Regions from separate parts of the Cyanobium gracile PCC 6307 genome, predicted to be linked through region 2. Evidence: predicted binding sites of a transcription regulator. Region 2 holds the regulator's gene; each other region holds the start of a gene.
The links. Region 2 encodes NtcA, which controls nitrogen genes in cyanobacteria. Its sites were predicted from a motif close to GTANCNNNNGNTAC; they were not measured.

Region 1: CYAGR_RS14440 (P-II family nitrogen regulator) is a predicted target of NtcA. The motif match lies at 4,018-4,031, and genes of this name have one in related genera.
Region 3: urtA (urea ABC transporter substrate-binding protein) is a predicted target of NtcA. The motif match lies at 3,709-3,722, and genes of this name have one in related genera.

Annotation. Positions count from the first base shown of each region.
Region 1 is NC_019675.1:2,993,052-2,998,540, reverse strand. It holds gene CYAGR_RS14465 (rod-capping linker protein CpcD domain-containing protein) at 1-67, shown strand, start outside; gene CYAGR_RS14460 (FtsW/RodA/SpoVE family cell cycle protein) at 199-1,425, shown strand; gene CYAGR_RS14455 (cytochrome c biogenesis CcdA family protein) at 1,451-2,179, shown strand; gene CYAGR_RS14450 (cytochrome c biogenesis protein ResB) at 2,176-3,495, shown strand; gene queF (preQ(1) synthase) at 3,497-3,913, opposite strand; gene CYAGR_RS14440 (P-II family nitrogen regulator) at 4,129-4,467, shown strand; gene CYAGR_RS14435 (TlyA family RNA methyltransferase) at 4,507-5,385, opposite strand.
Region 2 is NC_019675.1:1,985,986-1,991,474, forward strand. It holds gene CYAGR_RS09665 (ATP--corrinoid adenosyltransferase) at 1-545, opposite strand, end outside; gene rph (ribonuclease PH) at 710-1,450, shown strand; gene ntcA (global nitrogen regulator NtcA) at 1,518-2,258, shown strand; gene CYAGR_RS09680 (DUF3084 domain-containing protein) at 2,334-3,587, shown strand; gene CYAGR_RS09685 (RuvC family protein) at 3,584-4,015, shown strand; gene CYAGR_RS09690 (DUF3146 family protein) at 3,993-4,250, opposite strand; gene pth (aminoacyl-tRNA hydrolase) at 4,269-4,877, opposite strand; gene CYAGR_RS09700 (TatA/E family twin arginine-targeting protein translocase) at 4,891-5,226, opposite strand; gene psbH (photosystem II reaction center phosphoprotein PsbH) at 5,246-5,446, opposite strand.
Region 3 is NC_019675.1:2,459,446-2,464,934, forward strand. It holds gene urtC (urea ABC transporter permease subunit UrtC) at 1-977, opposite strand, end outside; gene CYAGR_RS11955 (ABC transporter permease) at 1,038-2,195, opposite strand; gene urtA (urea ABC transporter substrate-binding protein) at 2,335-3,630, opposite strand; gene ureG (urease accessory protein UreG) at 3,853-4,467, opposite strand; gene CYAGR_RS11970 (hypothetical protein) at 4,533-5,138, shown strand; gene CYAGR_RS11975 (MlaD family protein) at 5,141-5,489, shown strand, end outside.

The sequences.
Region 1 (5,489 bases), 1.0 Mb from region 2:
GCAGGGCGGCAGGATCCTGAAGGTGGAACTGGCCACCGGCCGTCGTCAGCAGAACTGCGGCAACTGAGGACGCCCAGCGCGCTCCCCCCCATCCGCCCGGCCTTTGGCCGGGCTTTTTTGTTGCCCTCGAGCGGCAGCAACGTCACAGGCGCCGAAATGTTCACTGCGGCTCGACAAACCCACCTCGGGCACGGCTGAATGGGCCATTCCCGGAACCCTCCCGCGGCCTTGTCCACCCCTGCCCCCCGCCTGCTCCACGGCCGTCCCGGCGCCGGCTTGCTGCCGCTGCCCTGGCAGCAGTGGCCGGCGGAAGCCCGCCTGCTGCTGGGCCTGGTGGCCCTCTGGAGCCTGGTGGGTCTGCTGGTGCTCACCTCCGCCAGCTGGTGGGTGGCCGAGCGGGAGATGGGGGACGGGGCCTACTACCTCAAGCGCCAGGCCATCTGGCTGGTGGCCAGCTGGGGGCTGCTCTGGCTGGCCATGCGCACGACGATGCGGCGCTGGCTGCACCTGGCGGCGCCGGCCCTGCTGGTGGGGGCCCTGATGGTGGCCGCCACCCTGGTGGTGGGCACCACCGTCAACGGGGCCAGCCGCTGGCTGGTGGTCGGCCCGGTGCAGCTGCAGCCCTCGGAGCTGATCAAGCCCTTCATCGTGCTGCAGGGAGCGGTGATCTTCTCCCACTGGCGCCGCATCGCCCTCGACCAGAAACTCCTCTGGATCGGCATCTTCGGGGTGGTGATCCTGCTGATCCTCAAGCAGCCCAACCTCAGCACCGCCGCCCTGCTGGGCCTGCTGCTGTGGCTGATGGCCCTGGCCGGCGGCCTGCCCCTGACACTGCTGCTGGGGGCCGCGGGCGGCGGGATCGCGCTGGGCAGCATCAGCATCATGATCAACCCCTACCAGCTCGACCGGGTCACCTCCTTCCTCAACCCCTGGCGCGTCGCCCAGGGGGACGGCTACCAGCTGGTGCAGAGCCTGCTGGCCATCGGTTCGGGGGGCGTGCTCGGCTCGGGCTTCGGTCTCTCCACCCAGAAGCTCCAGTATCTGCCCATCCAGACCACCGACTTCATCTTTGCCGTCTTCGCCGAGGAGTTCGGGTACGTCGGCTCGGTGATGCTGCTGCTGTTCCTGATGATCTTCGGCTTCGTGGGCCTGCGGGTGGCCCTGGCCTGCCGCAGCAACCAGCACCGCCTGGTGGCCATCGGCTGCACCACCCTGCTGGTGGGCCAGTCGATCCTCAACATCGCTGTGGCCAGCGGCTCGATGCCCACCACCGGCCTGCCCCTGCCGATGATCAGCTACGGCGGCAACTCCCTGCTCAGCAGCCTGTTCCTGGCGGGCCTGCTGCTGCGCTGCTCGCTGGAGTCCTCCGGACTCGAGCCGGTCCGGCCCCGGCGTCGGGCCCCCCGACCTGCCCCGATAGGCTGAGCCCTGCTGCCAACCTCGATCGGCCATGCTCAGCCCCGGGCTGCCCTTCGCCGACTGGGCCCGCAGCAGCGAACTGCTGCTCCAGGGCTCCCTGGCCCACCCCGGCCCCCTCACCCTGGCGGTGGTGTTCAGCGGCGGCCTGCTCACCAGCCTCGGTCCCTGCTCCCTCTCGCTGCTGCCCGTCACCCTGGCCTACCTGGCCGGCTTCGGCGCTGAGGGCCAGGGGCGTGCCCCCTGGCAGCGCAGCGTCAGCTTCGCGGCCGGGATCGTGGCGGCGCTGGTGCTGCTCGGCCTGGCCAGCGGCCTGATGGGCCGCCTCTACGGCCGCATCCCCGGCCAGCTGCCGCTGCTGGTGGCCGTCGTGGCCGTGGTCATGGGCCTCAACCTGCTGGGCCTGCTGCGGCTGCCGTTGCCGGCCGGGCCCGACCCCGAGCGCTGGCGGCGGCGGGTGCCGGCACCGCTGGCCCCGTTGGCGGCCGGCCTGGCCTTCGGCCTGGCGGCCACCCCCTGCACCACCCCGGTGCTGGCCGTGCTGCTGGCCTGGATGGCCCAGACCGGCCAGCCCCTGGTGGGCCTGGTGCTGCTCGCCTGCTTCGGTGCCGGCCAGGTGATGCCCCTGCTGCTGGCCGGCACGGTGGCCGCCTCCCTGCCCGGGCTGCTTCAGCTGCGCCGCCTCGGCCAGTGGGTGCCGCCGATCAGCGGCGTGGTGCTGCTCGCCAGCGGCGGCCTCACCCTGCTGTCGGTGCTGCCATGAGCGGCACGGCAGCCTCGCCCTGGCGCCCCCTGCAGCGCCTGGCCGCCTGGATCTCCGACCTGCGCCTGGCGATCGGCCTGCTGCTGGTCATCGCCATCGCCAGCGGCATCGGCACGGCCGTTCCCCAGAAGGAGGAGGCCGGCTTCTACCACCAGCTCTACGACCCCACCCCCTGGCTGGGGGTGCTCGACGGCGACGGGGTGCTGCGCCTGCAGCTCGATCACGTCTATTCCAGTGGCTGGTTCCTGGCCCTGCTCGCCTGGCTGGGCCTGTCGCTGATCCTGTGCAGCTGGCGCCGCCAGTGGCCCGCCCTGCAGGCCTCCCTGCGCTGGATCGACTACCGCAGCCCCCGGCAGCTCAGCAAGCTGAGCGTGGCCGAAACCCTCGTCACCGCCGAGCCCGTCGCCGGCCTTGAGCGGCTGGAGGCCGAACTGCGCGGTTCGGGCTGGCAGATCCATCGCCAGGACGACCGCCTGGCGGCCCGCCGGGGGGTGCTCGGCCGGGTGGGTCCCCTGCTGGTCCATGCCGGCATGGTGGTGCTGATGGTGGGGGCGGCCTGGGGCGCCCTGGGGGGCCAGCGGCTGGAGCGCTTCCTGGCCCCGGGTCGGGAGCTGGAGCTGCTCGACAGCCGCGGCAGCACCCAGGTGACCCTGGCCCTCGACGACTTCCGCATCCAGCGGGATCCGGCCGGCCGGCCGGAGCAGTTCTCCTCCAACCTGCGGCTGATCACCCCCGGCGATGCGGCCACCACCACCGAAGCCGCCATCAGCGTCAACCACCCCCTGCGCTACCGGGGCATGACGCTCTACCAGGCCGACTGGTCCCTGGCGACGATCAGCCTGCAGCTGGGCCGCAGCCCGGTGCTGGAGCTGCCGCTGCAGACCTTCCCCCAGCTGGGCGACCAGCTCTGGGGGCTGGTGCTGCCCACCCGCCCTGATGGCACCGAGCCGGTGCTGCTGAGCCTCACCAGCGAACAGGGGCCGGTGCAGGTGTTCGGCCCCGATGGCGTGGCCCTGGCCCAGCTGGTGCCGGGCGGCGATGCCCAGGAGGTGAAGGGTCTGCCGATCCGGGTGGCGAGCGTGCTGCCCGCCAGCGGCATCCTGTTCAAACGGGACCCCGGCGTGCCGCTCGTGTACACCGGTTTCGCCATCGCCCTGGCGGGCGGTGCCCTGAGCCTGGTGGCCACCCGTCAGCTCTGGGCCATCGCCGATGGGCCCGGCGGCCGGCTGCATGTGGCGGGCCTCTGCAACCGCAACCTCACCGCCTTCGCCGCCGAGCTGCCGGCGCTGCTGCAGCGGCTGGAACCCCAGCCCTGACTCAGCAGGGCCGGCGCTCGCCGTGGCTGACCCGCACCACGGTGTGGACGTTGCCGCGGGGATTGAAATCGGCCTCCAGCTGCATCCAGAGGGGATCGCAGGCGGCCACGAGGTCGTCGAGGATCCGGTTGGCCGCCTCCTCGTGGGAGATGGAGCGGTGGCGGTAGCTGTTGACGTAGAGCTTGAGGGCCTTGAGCTCCAGCACCCGGGGGCCGGGCTGGTACAGCAGCCGCAGGACGGCGAAATCGGGATAGCCGGAGAAGGGGCAGGTGCAGGTGAACTCCGGCAGTTCGATGGACACCTCGTAGGCGCGGCCCTCGCGGGGGTTGGCGAAGCAGACCAGCTGGGCCTCGGCGATGGCCCGCTCCCCGTAGAGGGGGGTCACGGTCTGGGGCTGGTCGGCGACACCGGAAGCCATGGTCAGCAGGACGGGGGAGACGGATTTTGACCGTACAGGAGCTGACCCATGGCGCGGAGCCCACGCCAGGAGCCCCGGCCGCCCGTCAGCGCCCCGGAGCGCGGGTAGCAACCGTTACGACGACCCCGGCAAGGCTCGGCGGTAATGGAGCCGTCCCCCCTCAGGCGGGGACTCTGAGAGACTCCAACCGTCGCCTTCCTGACCGCAGCACAGCCATGAAGAAAATCGAGGCCATCATCCGCCCCTTCAAACTCGAGGACGTGAAGATCGCCCTAGTCAATGCGGGCATCGTCGGCATGACCGTGAGCGAGGTGCGCGGATTCGGCCGGCAGAAGGGGCAGGTGGAGCGTTACCGCGGTTCGGAATTCACGGTGGAATTCCTGCAGAAACTCAAGCTCGAGATCGTCGTCGACGACGACCGGGTGGCCACGGTGGTCCAGGCGGTGCAGGACGCGGCCCGCACCGGCGAGATCGGTGACGGCAAGATCTTCATCAGCACCGTGGATTCGGTGATCCGGATCCGCACCGGCGACCTCGACAGCGGCGCCATCTGAGCTCGCGCTCCTGCCGCCCTGACCCTGGCCGTGGACCCCTCAGGACCCGGCCGGGGTTTCCTTCGTTGGGCGGTCCCCGGCCAGGGTCTGGTTCACCAGCGCCGCGATCCTGCCGGACCAGTTCGCGTCCTCCGCCCCCTCCGCGCTCTTCGCGGCCTCGGCGTCGCGCGTGGCGGGCGGCACGAGCCAGAGCAGGTATTCGTGGTTGCCGGCGGGCCCGGTGAGGGGCGAGGCCACCAGCCCCGCCGGGTGCCAGTCCAGCTCCCTTGCCGCCGTGATCACGGTGGCGATGGCATCGGCATGGGCCGCCGGGTCCCGCACCACGCCCCCCTTCCCCACCCGCTGGCGGCCCACCTCGAACTGGGGCTTGACCAGCAGCAGCGCCTCGCCCGCCCCCAGCAGCAGGGCCCGCAGGGCCGGCAGCACCCGGGTGAGGGAAATAAACGACACATCGGCCACGGCCAGGTCGGGCCAGGGGTCGCCCTCGCCGTAGAGCAGCTCCGGGGTGAGGTGGCGCAGGTTGGTGCGCTCCCGCAGCACCACCCGTTCATCGGTGCGCAGGCTCCAGGCCGTCTGGCCATAGCCCACATCGATCCCGTACACCCGCACCGCCCCGTGCTGCAGCAGGCAGTCAGTGAAGCCGCCGGTGGAGATGCCGCCGTCGAGGCACACCCGGCCGGCCACCCGGATCGGCAGGGCCGCCAGGGCCCCCGCCAGCTTCTCGCCCCCCCGGGAGACGAACCGGGGCGGCATCTCCACCTCCAGCGGCAGGGTCTCGGCCACCTCGGTGCCGGGCTTGTCGAGCACCTCGCCACCGCCGCGCACCCGGCCGGCGCGGATCAGCTGCTGGGCCTGCTGGCGGCTGGCCACCAGGCCCAGGTCCACCAGCCGGCGATCGAGCCGCTGCTTACGGGCCATCCAGATGTTCGGCCATGGGACCTGCCACTCCACCGGCATGTTGTCACCGAACAGCGACCGAAACCGAACAAAAACCGATGGGCGGACGGTTCAGCGCGGAACAG
Region 2 (5,489 bases):
GGCATCGAGGGGCCCGTCAGGATGACATCCAGATGGGCCGGCCGCTGTTCCAGCGCCTCGATCACCGCCTCGGCGCTCAGATAGCCCAGGGCGATCGCCAGCCCCAGCTCATCGAGCACCAGCAGATCCAGATCCCCCTTGAGCAGCCGCTCGCGGCTCACCTCCCACACCTCGGCCACCGCCTCGAGCGCCTCCTCGGCCGTGGCCCCCTCCTCCCCTTGGGACCCCGGCGGCCCATCGAGGCAGTGGGGCGTGCCCGGCCGCAGCCATTCCAGCCGGCCGCACAACGTCAGGCTGCCCGCCGGCCCCTGCTCCACGCCCCCCTTGAGGAACTGGCTCACCAGCACCCGGCTGCCCAGGCCGGCGCTGCGCAGAGCCTGGCTGAACACCGCCGCGAAGCTGCCCCGGAACGGCGCCGTGTGGATCTGCAGCAGCCCCTCCGGCTGACTCACCAGCCGCAACGGTGGCACCAGGGCCAGCGGCTCTGTGCGCGCCGGGGCCGCGGTGCGCCGGGGGTGGCCGGGGTCGATGAGGCTGGCGGTCATGGACACCCCACGGAAGCGTTGGTGTGAAAGGTCCGGACGGATCGCCCCGGCCGCTCACCTCCCGAATGTAGCGGCCCTCGCCAGCCCGGCACACCATCGGTAGTGGCTGGGAACAGACGTACCACCGGCGCCGCCTACGCTGGCTCGGCTCCGCCGACGCCCCCGTGACCACTCCCCGCAACGACGGCCGCACAGCCGACGCCCTGCGCCCGGTGGCCGTCGAGTGGGACCCGATGGGCTTCGCCCTCAGCTCAGTGCTCTTCGCCGCCGGCCGCACCCGCGTGCTCTGCAGCGTCTGCCTCGATCCCGAGGTGCCCCGCTGGCGCAAGGGCTCCGGCAGCGGCTGGCTCAGCGCCGAATACCGCCTGCTGCCGGCCTCCACCCCCAGCCGCCAGGGCCGCGAGCTGATGAAGCTCTCCGGCCGCACCCAGGAGATCCAGCGCCTCATCGGCCGCAGCCTGCGGGCCGCCCTCGATCTGGAGGCCCTCGGCGAGCGCACCCTCCTGGTCGACTGTGACGTGCTCCAGGCCGACGCCGGCACCCGCACCGCCTCGATCACCGGCGCCTGGATCGCCCTGGCCGCCGCCCTGGAGCGCCTGCAGCAGCAGGGCGTGCTGGCCGCCTCGCCCCTGCGCCAGCAGGTGTCAGCCGTGTCCGTGGGCCTGGTGGACGGCCGGGCCCTGCTGGATCTGGACTACTCCGAGGATTCCCGCGCCGAGGTCGACCTCAACGTGGTGATGGACGAGCAGGGCCGGCTGCTGGAGATCCAGGGCACCGCCGAGGGCGCCCCCTTCCCCCGCTCCCGCCTCGACGCCCTGCTGGATCTGGCCGAACCGGGGCTGCGTGCCCTGCAGGAGGCCCAGCGCCAGGCCCTGGCTGTGGCGCCAGGCACCATGACCGGCTAAAGAGTGTCATTGGCTACATGGGTCGGCCAGACCGATCCATAAGTTCATCACCATTCGCCACGCCTTGATGGTCGGCGCTACGCGTGGCTTCAGCCGCTACCCCAGCAGTCCATCCAGCGGATCCCCCGGCTCCGTGACCCCCATGGGCGCCCCCGGCGCCACGGCCTCCACCCTGCTGGAGGTGATCCGCGGCCTGGCCGGCAGCAGCGTCGAGACCATCGAGCGCGGCAAGACGATCTTCTTCCCCGGCGATCCGGCCGAACGTGTCTACCTGCTGCGGCGCGGCGCCGTGCGTCTCTCGCGTGTCTACGAGTCGGGCGAGGAGATCACCGTGGCCCTGCTGCGCGAGAACAGCCTCTTCGGGGTGCTCTCCCTGCTCACCGGCCAGCGCTCCGACCGCTTCTATCACGCCATCGCCTTCACCCGGGTCGAGATGGTCACGGCCCCGGCCACCTCGGTGCGCCGCGCCATCGAGCAGGACGCCAGTGTCGGCCTCCTCCTGCTCCAGGGCCTCTCCTCCCGCATCCTCCAGACCGAGACCATGATCGAGACCCTCACCCACCGGGACATGTCCTCCCGGCTGGTGAGCTTCCTGCTCGTGCTCTGCCGCGACTTCGGCGTCCCCGGCACCGAGGGCATCACCATCGACCTGCGCCTCTCCCACCAGGCCATCGCCGAGGCGATCGGCTCCACCCGCGTCACCATCACCCGCCTGCTGGGCGACCTGCGCAACGACGGCCTGGTCCAGATCGACCGCAAGAAGATCACCGTCTTCGATCCCATCGCCCTGGCCAAGCGGTTCAGCTGATCGGGCGGCCCCGACCGGGTGCCGTGAGGCCACCGGCAGGGATACTTGGTGCATCGCGGAACCGGGGCTCGGAAGGTGTCGGGTTGGCTGCTGATCCTCGCGCTCCTGGTGCTCGGCGGAGTGCTTTCCACCCTGGGCGACCGGCTCGGCAGCCGGGTGGGCAAGGCGCGCCTCAGCCTGTTCAACCTGCGGCCCCGCAAGACCGCCGTGGTGATCACGGTGCTCACCGGCAGCCTGATCAGTGCCGTGTCGCTGGGGCTGATGCTGCTGGTGAGCGAGCGCCTGCGGGTGGGGCTGTTCCAACTCGACCAGATCCAGGACCGCCTGCGGGACAGCCGCGCCGCCCTGAAGCGCAATGAAGGGGAGCTGACCCGCACCCGGGGCGAACTGGAGCGCAGCCGCCTCGATCTGATCACCGCCGAACGCCGCCGTGACCAGGCCCTGGCCAGCCAGCGCCGCGCCCGCGTCCAGCTGCTGGCCGCCGAGCGCCGCGTCGACACCCTGCGCCGCGAGCTGCAGCCCCTGCAGGCGGAGCGCGCCCGGCTGGAGGCCGAGCGGGCCCGTCTCAGCCGGGAGGTGCAGGGCCGGGACGCGGAGATCCGCCGCACCGAGGCCGAACTGGCCAATGTGCGCCGTCGCATCGCCGCCGGCGAGAAGGAACTCAAGGACCTGGAGACCAACGTCATCGCCCTGCGCCGCGGCGATGTGGTGATCGCCAGCGGCCAGCCCCTGGCCACCGCCAAGGTGCAGCTGCAGCGCCCCGACCAGGCCCGCCAGGTGATCGATGCCCTGCTGCAGGAGGCCAACCGGGCCGCCTTCCAGCAGCTGCTGCCCGGCCAGCCCCCCAACCGCCAGATCCTGCTGGTGCCCCGCAGCGACATCGTCCGGCTGGAATCCCTGCTCGCCACCCCCGGCGTCTGGGTGGTCAGCATCCGCTCGGCCGCCAACGTGCTGCGGGGCGAGGCCCAGGTGCTGGCCTTCCCCGACCTGCGCCCCAACCGCCAGGTGGTGGAGCAGGGGGAAGTCCTCTCCCGCACCGCCCTCGAACCCGACGTGCGCGAGATCGACGCCGTCCGCAGCCGCCTCAACCTGCTGCTGGCCGCCGCCTTCGCCAAGGCCCAGCGGCAGGGCACCCTGGTCAACGGCCTCCAGTTCGATGCCGCCGGCTTCAACGCCCTGGCCAGGGAACTCAGCGAGCGCCCCGCCGGCGTGACCGCCAACCTCGAGGCGGTGGCCCTCCAGAACGCCGACACCCCCGACCCGATCAGCGTGGAGCTGCGCTGGCCCCGCAAGGACGGAGCCGGCGCCACCCGGCCGGGGCGGCCATGACGGCGGCGGCCCCCGGCCCCCTGGCTGGGCTCGATCCGGGCCGCAGCAAGTGTGGCCTGGTGCTCACCGACCCCAGCCGCCAGGAAATCCGCGAGGCCCTGGTGCTGCCCCCCCAGGCGGCCTGGGAGCGGCTGGAGCAGTGGCACCGCCAGCAGGCCCTCTCTGCCGTGGTGATCGGCGACGGCACCGGCAGCGGCCCCTGGCGGCGGCGCCTGGAGCCCCTGCTGGCGGTGGAGCTGGTGGATGAGCGCGGCACCACCCTGGCGGCCCGGCGCCGTTATTGGGAGCTGTTCCCCGCCCGCGGCTGGCGGCGGCTCCTGCCCCTGGGCCTGCGCCAGCCCCCCCGCGACTACGACGACGTGGTGGCCCAGCTGCTGCTGGAGCGTCGGCTGCGGCGGGAGCTGATCAGAACGACGCCCGCACCGTGAACACGTAGTCGCCGCCCGGTTCGAGCTGGTAATCGGCCTTGAGCAGGAAGCGCAGCAGGGCGTCCTGGATCAGGGCCCGCCCCAGGGACGGCTCCACCTGCAGCTCGCCCCGATCAAAGGCCCAGCGGAAGCGCCACTGGAAGCCGCCCGCGCTGATCTCCCCCTCCAGCAGGCAGGGGCTGAAGCTCTGGCGCAGCACCCGCAGCTGGGCGGTGGTGGCGGGAAGGCGGCTCACGGGATGCTGTCGATGCTCTCAGGATGGCGGCGGATCGGCACGAAAACTGTTCAAACGGTTGGCGGCCTTCTCCAGCCCCACGCGCCGGATCAGATCGATGCCCGCCTCCACCTCCTCCAGCACCGTCTCCAGCACCGGCCGGTCGGCAGCGGAGAACTTGCCGAGCACATGCGACACCGTGCGGGCCCGGCGCTCCTCGGGCGTCTCGCCGGGGGCGCCGATGCCGATCCGCAGCCGCGCAAAGGACTCGCTGCCCAGGTGGGCGATCGTGCTGCGCAGGCCGTTGTGCCCCCCGGCGCCGCCCGCGGCCCGCACCCGCAGGCGCCCCAGGGGCAGGTCCATGTCATCCACCAGCACCAGCATCTGGGCGGGCTCGAGCCGGAACCAGTCGAGGGCGGCGCGGATCGAGCGGCCGCTGTCGTTCATGAAGGTCTGGGGCATCAGCAGCCGCAGCCGCCTGTCCCCCTGGCCGGTCTCGGCCAGCAAGCCGTGCAGACGGGCCTGGCTGCGGAAACTGGCGCCACCGGCGCGGGCCAGCCGCTCCAGCACCATGAAACCGACGTTGTGGCGGGTGTCGGCGTAGCGGGGGCCGGGATTGCCCAGGCCCACCAGCAGTTGAAGATCCAACGGAAGGCGACCCTCAGCTGGCGGGGCCGGTGGAGGGTGCGGCGCCCTCTTCCACAGCCGCCGGCGGCGTTGCCGGTTCAGCGACGACAGGCGTCACGCCGGCAGGAGCTTCAGCGGCCGGCGTGATGGCGGCGGGGGGGCCGGAGATGTCGATCGGCTGCTGAGTCGGCTGCTCAGTGCCCACGGCCGTGCGGAACTCCTTCTCGAATTCCTGCGAGGCCGACTGGAAGCCGCGCAGGGTGCGCCCCAGGGTTTTACCGAGCTCGGGGAGCCGCTTGGGTCCGAAGACCAGCAGCCCGATGGCGGCAATCACCGCCATCTCAGGCAGACCGATGCCGAAGATGTTCATGGACAGGGGGCGAGAGGAATCAGCCGACGCCGTTCCAGTTGACGTTGATGCCCTCGAGCAGCAGGGACTTGTTGTACAGCTGCAGGATCACCAGCAGGAACACCAGGAAGAGCAGCATGAACACGCCCATCACAGGGGTGGTACCCCAGCCGGGCACCACCTTTCCGTACTCGGAATTCAGGGGGCGCAGCAGGTTTCCCAGACGGGTGCGTTGGGCCATGGCAGCTCGGACCTCTCGGGCACGGAATCGCGGTGCTTACTGT
Region 3 (5,489 bases), 470 kb from region 2:
ACCACCACAAAGATGAACAGGGCCCCCTGAACAAACAGCCAGGCCTCGGGCAGGGCCTCACTCACCAGGCTGCGCAGGTAGTTCACCAGGGTGGCGCCGATGATCGGACCCACCAGGGTGCCCCTGCCGCCCACGGCCACCCAGATCACCATCTCGATCGAGAAGGAGATCGACATGTACTGGGGCGAGACGATGCCGGACTGGACGGTGTAAAGGGCTCCGGAAATCCCGCACAGGGCTCCCGCCACCAGGAAGACGATGGTCTTGAAGGGGACGGGGTTGAAGCCGGCAAAGCGCAGGCGGCTCTCGTCGTCCCGGATGGCGATCAGGGCATCGCCGAAACGGCCACTGGTGAAGTAGCGGCAGACCAGAAACGCCAGGGGCAGCAGCACGACGGTGAGGCGGTAGAACCAGACCTGCATGTCCGGGGAGCCCACCAGCTGGCCGAACAATTCGCTGGTGCTGGTCTTGAGGCCGTTGGTGCCGTCGAAGAGTTTCTGCTGGCCGTTGAAGAAGTGGAAGAAGACCATCAGAGCCGCCTGGGTGATGATCGAGAAGTACACCCCCTTGATGCGGTTCCGGAAGATCAGCCAGCCCACCAGGCCCGCCACCGCGGCCGGAATCACCCAGAGGGCGATCAGGGTGAACACCGGTGACCAGAAGGGTTGCCAGAAAAACGGCAGCTGGTCGACGCCGTAGTTCTCGAAGAACTTGGGAATCCCGTTGCCACCCGCCAGGCTCTTGGTGTTGAGCATCAGGTACATGGCCACGGCGTAGCCCCCGAGGGCAAAGAAGATGCCCTGCCCCAGACTCAACAGACCTGTGTATCCCCAGATCAGGTCGATGGCCAGAGCCGTGATCGCCAGTGAGAAGTAGCGGCCGAAGAGGTTGAGGCGGAAATCATCCAGCGCTGCCGGCAGGATGAACAGGGCGATCGCCAGCAGAATCCAGGGGACAAGTCGTTGGAAGATTTTCACAGGTAGGGCCTCCTGGTGGGGAGATGGAACGGGAATCTGCAGAGGGTGGGACGGACCGGGTCAGGCATCGACCGAGCGACCCTTCTGGGGGAACATGCCGTTGGGGCGGAACTGCAGGAAGACGATGATGAAGATGAACACCAGCACCAGTGACATGCTCGTGGTGGCGAAGAATTCGATCACCCCTTTGGCCGCCGCAGGCAGATCCGGGAAGATGGTGAGCAGGGTGCCCGAGCCGATCACCGACTGAATGATGCCCAGCAGCAGTGAGGCCAGCACGGTACCCAGCAGATTGCCGACTCCACCAAGGACGATCACCATGAAGCAGGAGACGATGTAGGCCGCCCCGAGGTTCGGACCCACCGAGCCCAGCAGGGTGATGGCGCAGCCGGCCACCCCCGCCAGGCCGGAGCCGATGCCGAAGGTGATGCTGTCAACGCGGTCGGTGGGAATGCCCAGGCAGTTGCTCATCTGACGGTTCTGGGTGACCGAACGGATGCGCAGGCCCCAGACGCTCTTGTTGAGGAACCAGTAGGTGGCCAGCAGCAACAGGGCGGACAGCAGAATGATGAAAATGCGCAGGCCGGGAAGTTCGATCGTGCCGATCATCCCCCAGCTTCCCTGTAGCCATTTCGGGGCGGTGACATCGATGTTGCGCGGACCGAACCAGGCCTTGGAGAGCGGGCGAACCTGGTCGAACAGGTTGACGGCGATCAGGCCGATGCCGATGGCGATCGCCCAGCCCAGTCCATTGAGATAGGTGAAGAAAGGCTTTTCGGAGAACTTCGCCCCGAGTAATTTAGAGATAATGAAGCCAACGCCGACACCCACGATGATGCCCAGCATCATGGCCGTCGACACGCTTCGAATCAGCTGGATCAGAATCAGGCTGACCCCCCAGGTGGCAAGAAGCGTTTCGAGTGGGCGGCCATAGAGCTGCCGGATCAACGTTCTCTCCAGCAGAACTCCGATGAGTGCCGTCACAATGAAGGCCAACACCAGTGAGACCGGGAAATACAGTTCGAAGATCACGCCACCCATGGGCTTGAAAGCCGATTGCACCACGTAGGTGACATAGGCCCCGAGCATCATGAATTCGCCATGGGCTAGGTTGATGACACCCATCAATCCGAAGACGATGGCCAGGCCCGTCGCTGCCAGCAGCAGCACGGATCCGATGCTGAGGCCATCGAGGATCTGAGAAAAGAAAAGTTCCAACGGAATGAAGGTTGAACGTTAGATCCAGCGCTGCTGAGGCGACGCTGGATCGGGTCGAACGTGGTGGTGTGGCGGAGAGGAAAGGGGCGGTTCCCGGAGGAACCACCCGACTTTCATTCCCTCACGGATGGCTCCGTGATCACATCTTGAACTTGCCGGCGTCAGGCCGATCCTGGGTCCAGTCGCAGGTGAAGCCCTTGGTCTCGGGAACGAACTGGTTCCAGGGAATCGGGGGGATGGCCTTGACGCTGTCGTACAGGATCTTGAACTGGCCGGTGGGCTCCGCTTCGCCGATGAGCACCCGCTCGGAGGTGTGGTGGTTGGGGAACATCTTGATTTCGCCCTGGGGAGCGGCGAAGGTGATCCCGATCATGTCCTTGCGGACCTTGTCGAGATCCTCGAAGGTGCCCGCCTTCTCGACGGCGTTCTTCCAGAGGTACACCATGTTGTAGGCGGATTCGGCCGGGTCACCCGTGACGCGGTCGGCCCCGTACATGGCCTGGAAGTCGGAGGTGAACTTCTTGGAGGCCGGGGTGTCCAGGCTCATGAAGAAGTTCCACGCGGCGTAGGTGCCGGTGGTGTACTCGGGGCCGATCTGGCGGATCTCCTCCTCGGCGATGGAGAAGGACATGATCGGGTACTTGGCCGGATCGATGCCCGAGGCCTTGAACTGCTTGAAGAGGGCGACGTTGGAGTCGCCGTTCAGGGTGTTGATGATGATCCCGCCATCCGGGAAAGCCTTCTTGATCTTGGCGATGATCGGAGCCACCTCGGTGTTGCCGAGGGGGATGTAATCCTCGCCGACGGTCTCACCGCCAAGGGCCTTCATCTGCTCCTTGATGATGGTGTTGGCCGTGCGCGGATAGACGTAGTCGGAACCGACCAGGTAGACCTTCTTGCCGAGCTTGTCGCCGAACTTGTCCATCAGCCACTGAACCGCGGGCTCAGCCTGCTGGTTCGGAACAGCGCCAGTGTAGAAGATGTTCTTCGAGCACTCCTGACCCTCGTACTGAATCGGGTAGAAGAGGATGTGGTTCTTCGACTCGAAGACCGGCAGCATCGCCTTGCGGCTGGCGGAGGTCCAACCACCGAAGACGACGGCGACCTTGTCGGAGTCGATCAGTTTCTGGGCCTTCTCGGCGAAGGTGGGCCAGTCGGAGGCGCCATCTTCGGAAACGGCAACGATCTTGTAGGACTTGCCGCCGACTTTGACGCCGCCGGCGTCATTGATTTCCTTGATCGCCATCTCTTCGACTTCTTTCAAAGTCGTTTCGGAGATGGCCATGGTGCCGCTGAGAGAGTGAAGGATGCCGACCTTCACTTCACCGTCAAAATTGCCGCCGGACCCGGACTCGCCCCCGCAGGAGACGAGGGTTACGCTCACGGCAGTTGCGGCGATTGCAGCTGCCAGTCGCCTTGAAAGATGCAGAGACATTGATGCCTGTTCAAGATGAATTGTAGTCGCCGTAACCGACGGCAAAGGGAAAGGTACGGAAGGACGTGGCTACCCCCGGTATCCAATGAGACAGAAAGAGGCCCAAGGCCTGCTGGAGTGAGGATTTGCACGTCACGGAGCTGTCGATATGTTGCATTACCTACGGTTTAGGTGATCAACGCCTGAAAGGCGAATACCAGATTTCTGGATCTCTCTGGCGACTCAGGCGGCCGCAGGGTCGGGCAGCTGCCGCAGCAGGAAGCTTTCGACCCGATCCAGGCCCTCGCCGCTCCGCAGATTTGTGAAGCACCAGGGGCGGCCGCCGCGCATACGTTCGGTGTCGCTCTCCATCACGGCCAGGCTGGCCCCGACCATGGGGGCCAGGTCGATCTTGTTGATCACCAGCAGGTCGGAGCGGGTGATGCCGGGCCCCCCTTTGCGGGGGATCTTGTCCCCGGCGGCCACGTCGATCACGTAGATGCACAGATCCACCAGCTCCGGGCTGAAGCTGGCCGCCAGGTTGTCGCCACCGCTCTCCACCAGCACCAGGTCCAGGTCCGGGAAGGCCTCCTCAAGCTCCTGCACCGCCGCCCGGTTGATCGAGCAGTCCTCCCGGATGGCGGTGTGGGGGCAGCCGCCGGTCTCGACGCCCCGGATCCGCTCGGGGGCCAGGGAGCCAGCGCGGGTGAGGAACTGGGCGTCCTCCTGGGTGTAGATGTCGTTGGTGACCACCGCCAGCTGCAGCCGCTCCCGCAGCCGCCGGCAGAGCGCGTCCACCAGGGCCGTCTTGCCCGATCCCACCGGTCCGGCCACACCGACCCTCAGTTTGCTGCCCATCGCCCCGGTCCAGGATGGGTGCCATCCTGACGCCAGCGCCGAGGGCTGCGGTGAGTGACGGACCGATGCCGACGCTGATCCGTCGCTTCGAGCGCCTGGATGCCCGACTCGTCGCCACGGTCATGGGCACGGGGGTGGTGGTTTGCCTGGGGTTCATCGAGCTGCTGCGCAGTCCCCTGCAGCAGCTCTCCAGGGTGACGATCGAACTGCTGGCGGTGCGGGCGCTGCTGTTTCTGGCCCCACTCCTGGTGAGCCTGTTGCTGCTGCTGCGGGATGGCCCGCTGCTGCTGGGCGACCGGCGCCCCCCCGCCTCCTGGGGGCCCGACCTGCTGGCCAGCGGCCTGCTGAGCGTCGTGCTGCTCCTCTATTTCATGGCGGCGGTGATCATCACCGCCAGCCTCATGCTCAACCAGGGGGATGGGGTGGGGGAGGTGGGCTTCCTGATCGGCCAGCTGGAGCCGGCTCGCTTCGCGGCCGCCCTGGCCAGGGCGGCCGCCTATGGCGGGATCTGCGCCGCCATCTGCCTGCAGCAGGCCCGGCGCAGCGCCTCCGGCGCCGTGGGAATGGCCTCCAGGATGGCCCGGTCGCTGCGGCTGGGCATCGGGGTGATGGTCTGCCTTGATGTGCTCTGGACGATCGTCGTCGATCCCCTGCGCATGGGAGGAACCTGACCGTGTCCACCACCGCTACGCCGCGGCGCCCCGGCCCCCAGAGCCTGGTCTTCCTGGCCGGAGCGGTGGCCCTGCTGGGGGTGTTCGTGCTCGGGATCGCCCGCGCTGGCAACTGGCTCGCGCCCAGCGTCCGCCTGCAGTTCCGCACCCTCGACGCCGCTGGCCTGCAGACGGGCATGGCGGTGAAGATCTCGGGATTCTCCGTCGGCCAGGTGCGCCGGATCGTGCTGCAGCCCGACGCCCAGGTGCTGGTGGAACTGGAGCTGCGGGACCCCTACCGCTCCATGGTGGGTCGCCGCAGCCGGGCCGAACTGGCCCAGCTGGGGCTCCTGGGCGACAGCTACATCGCCA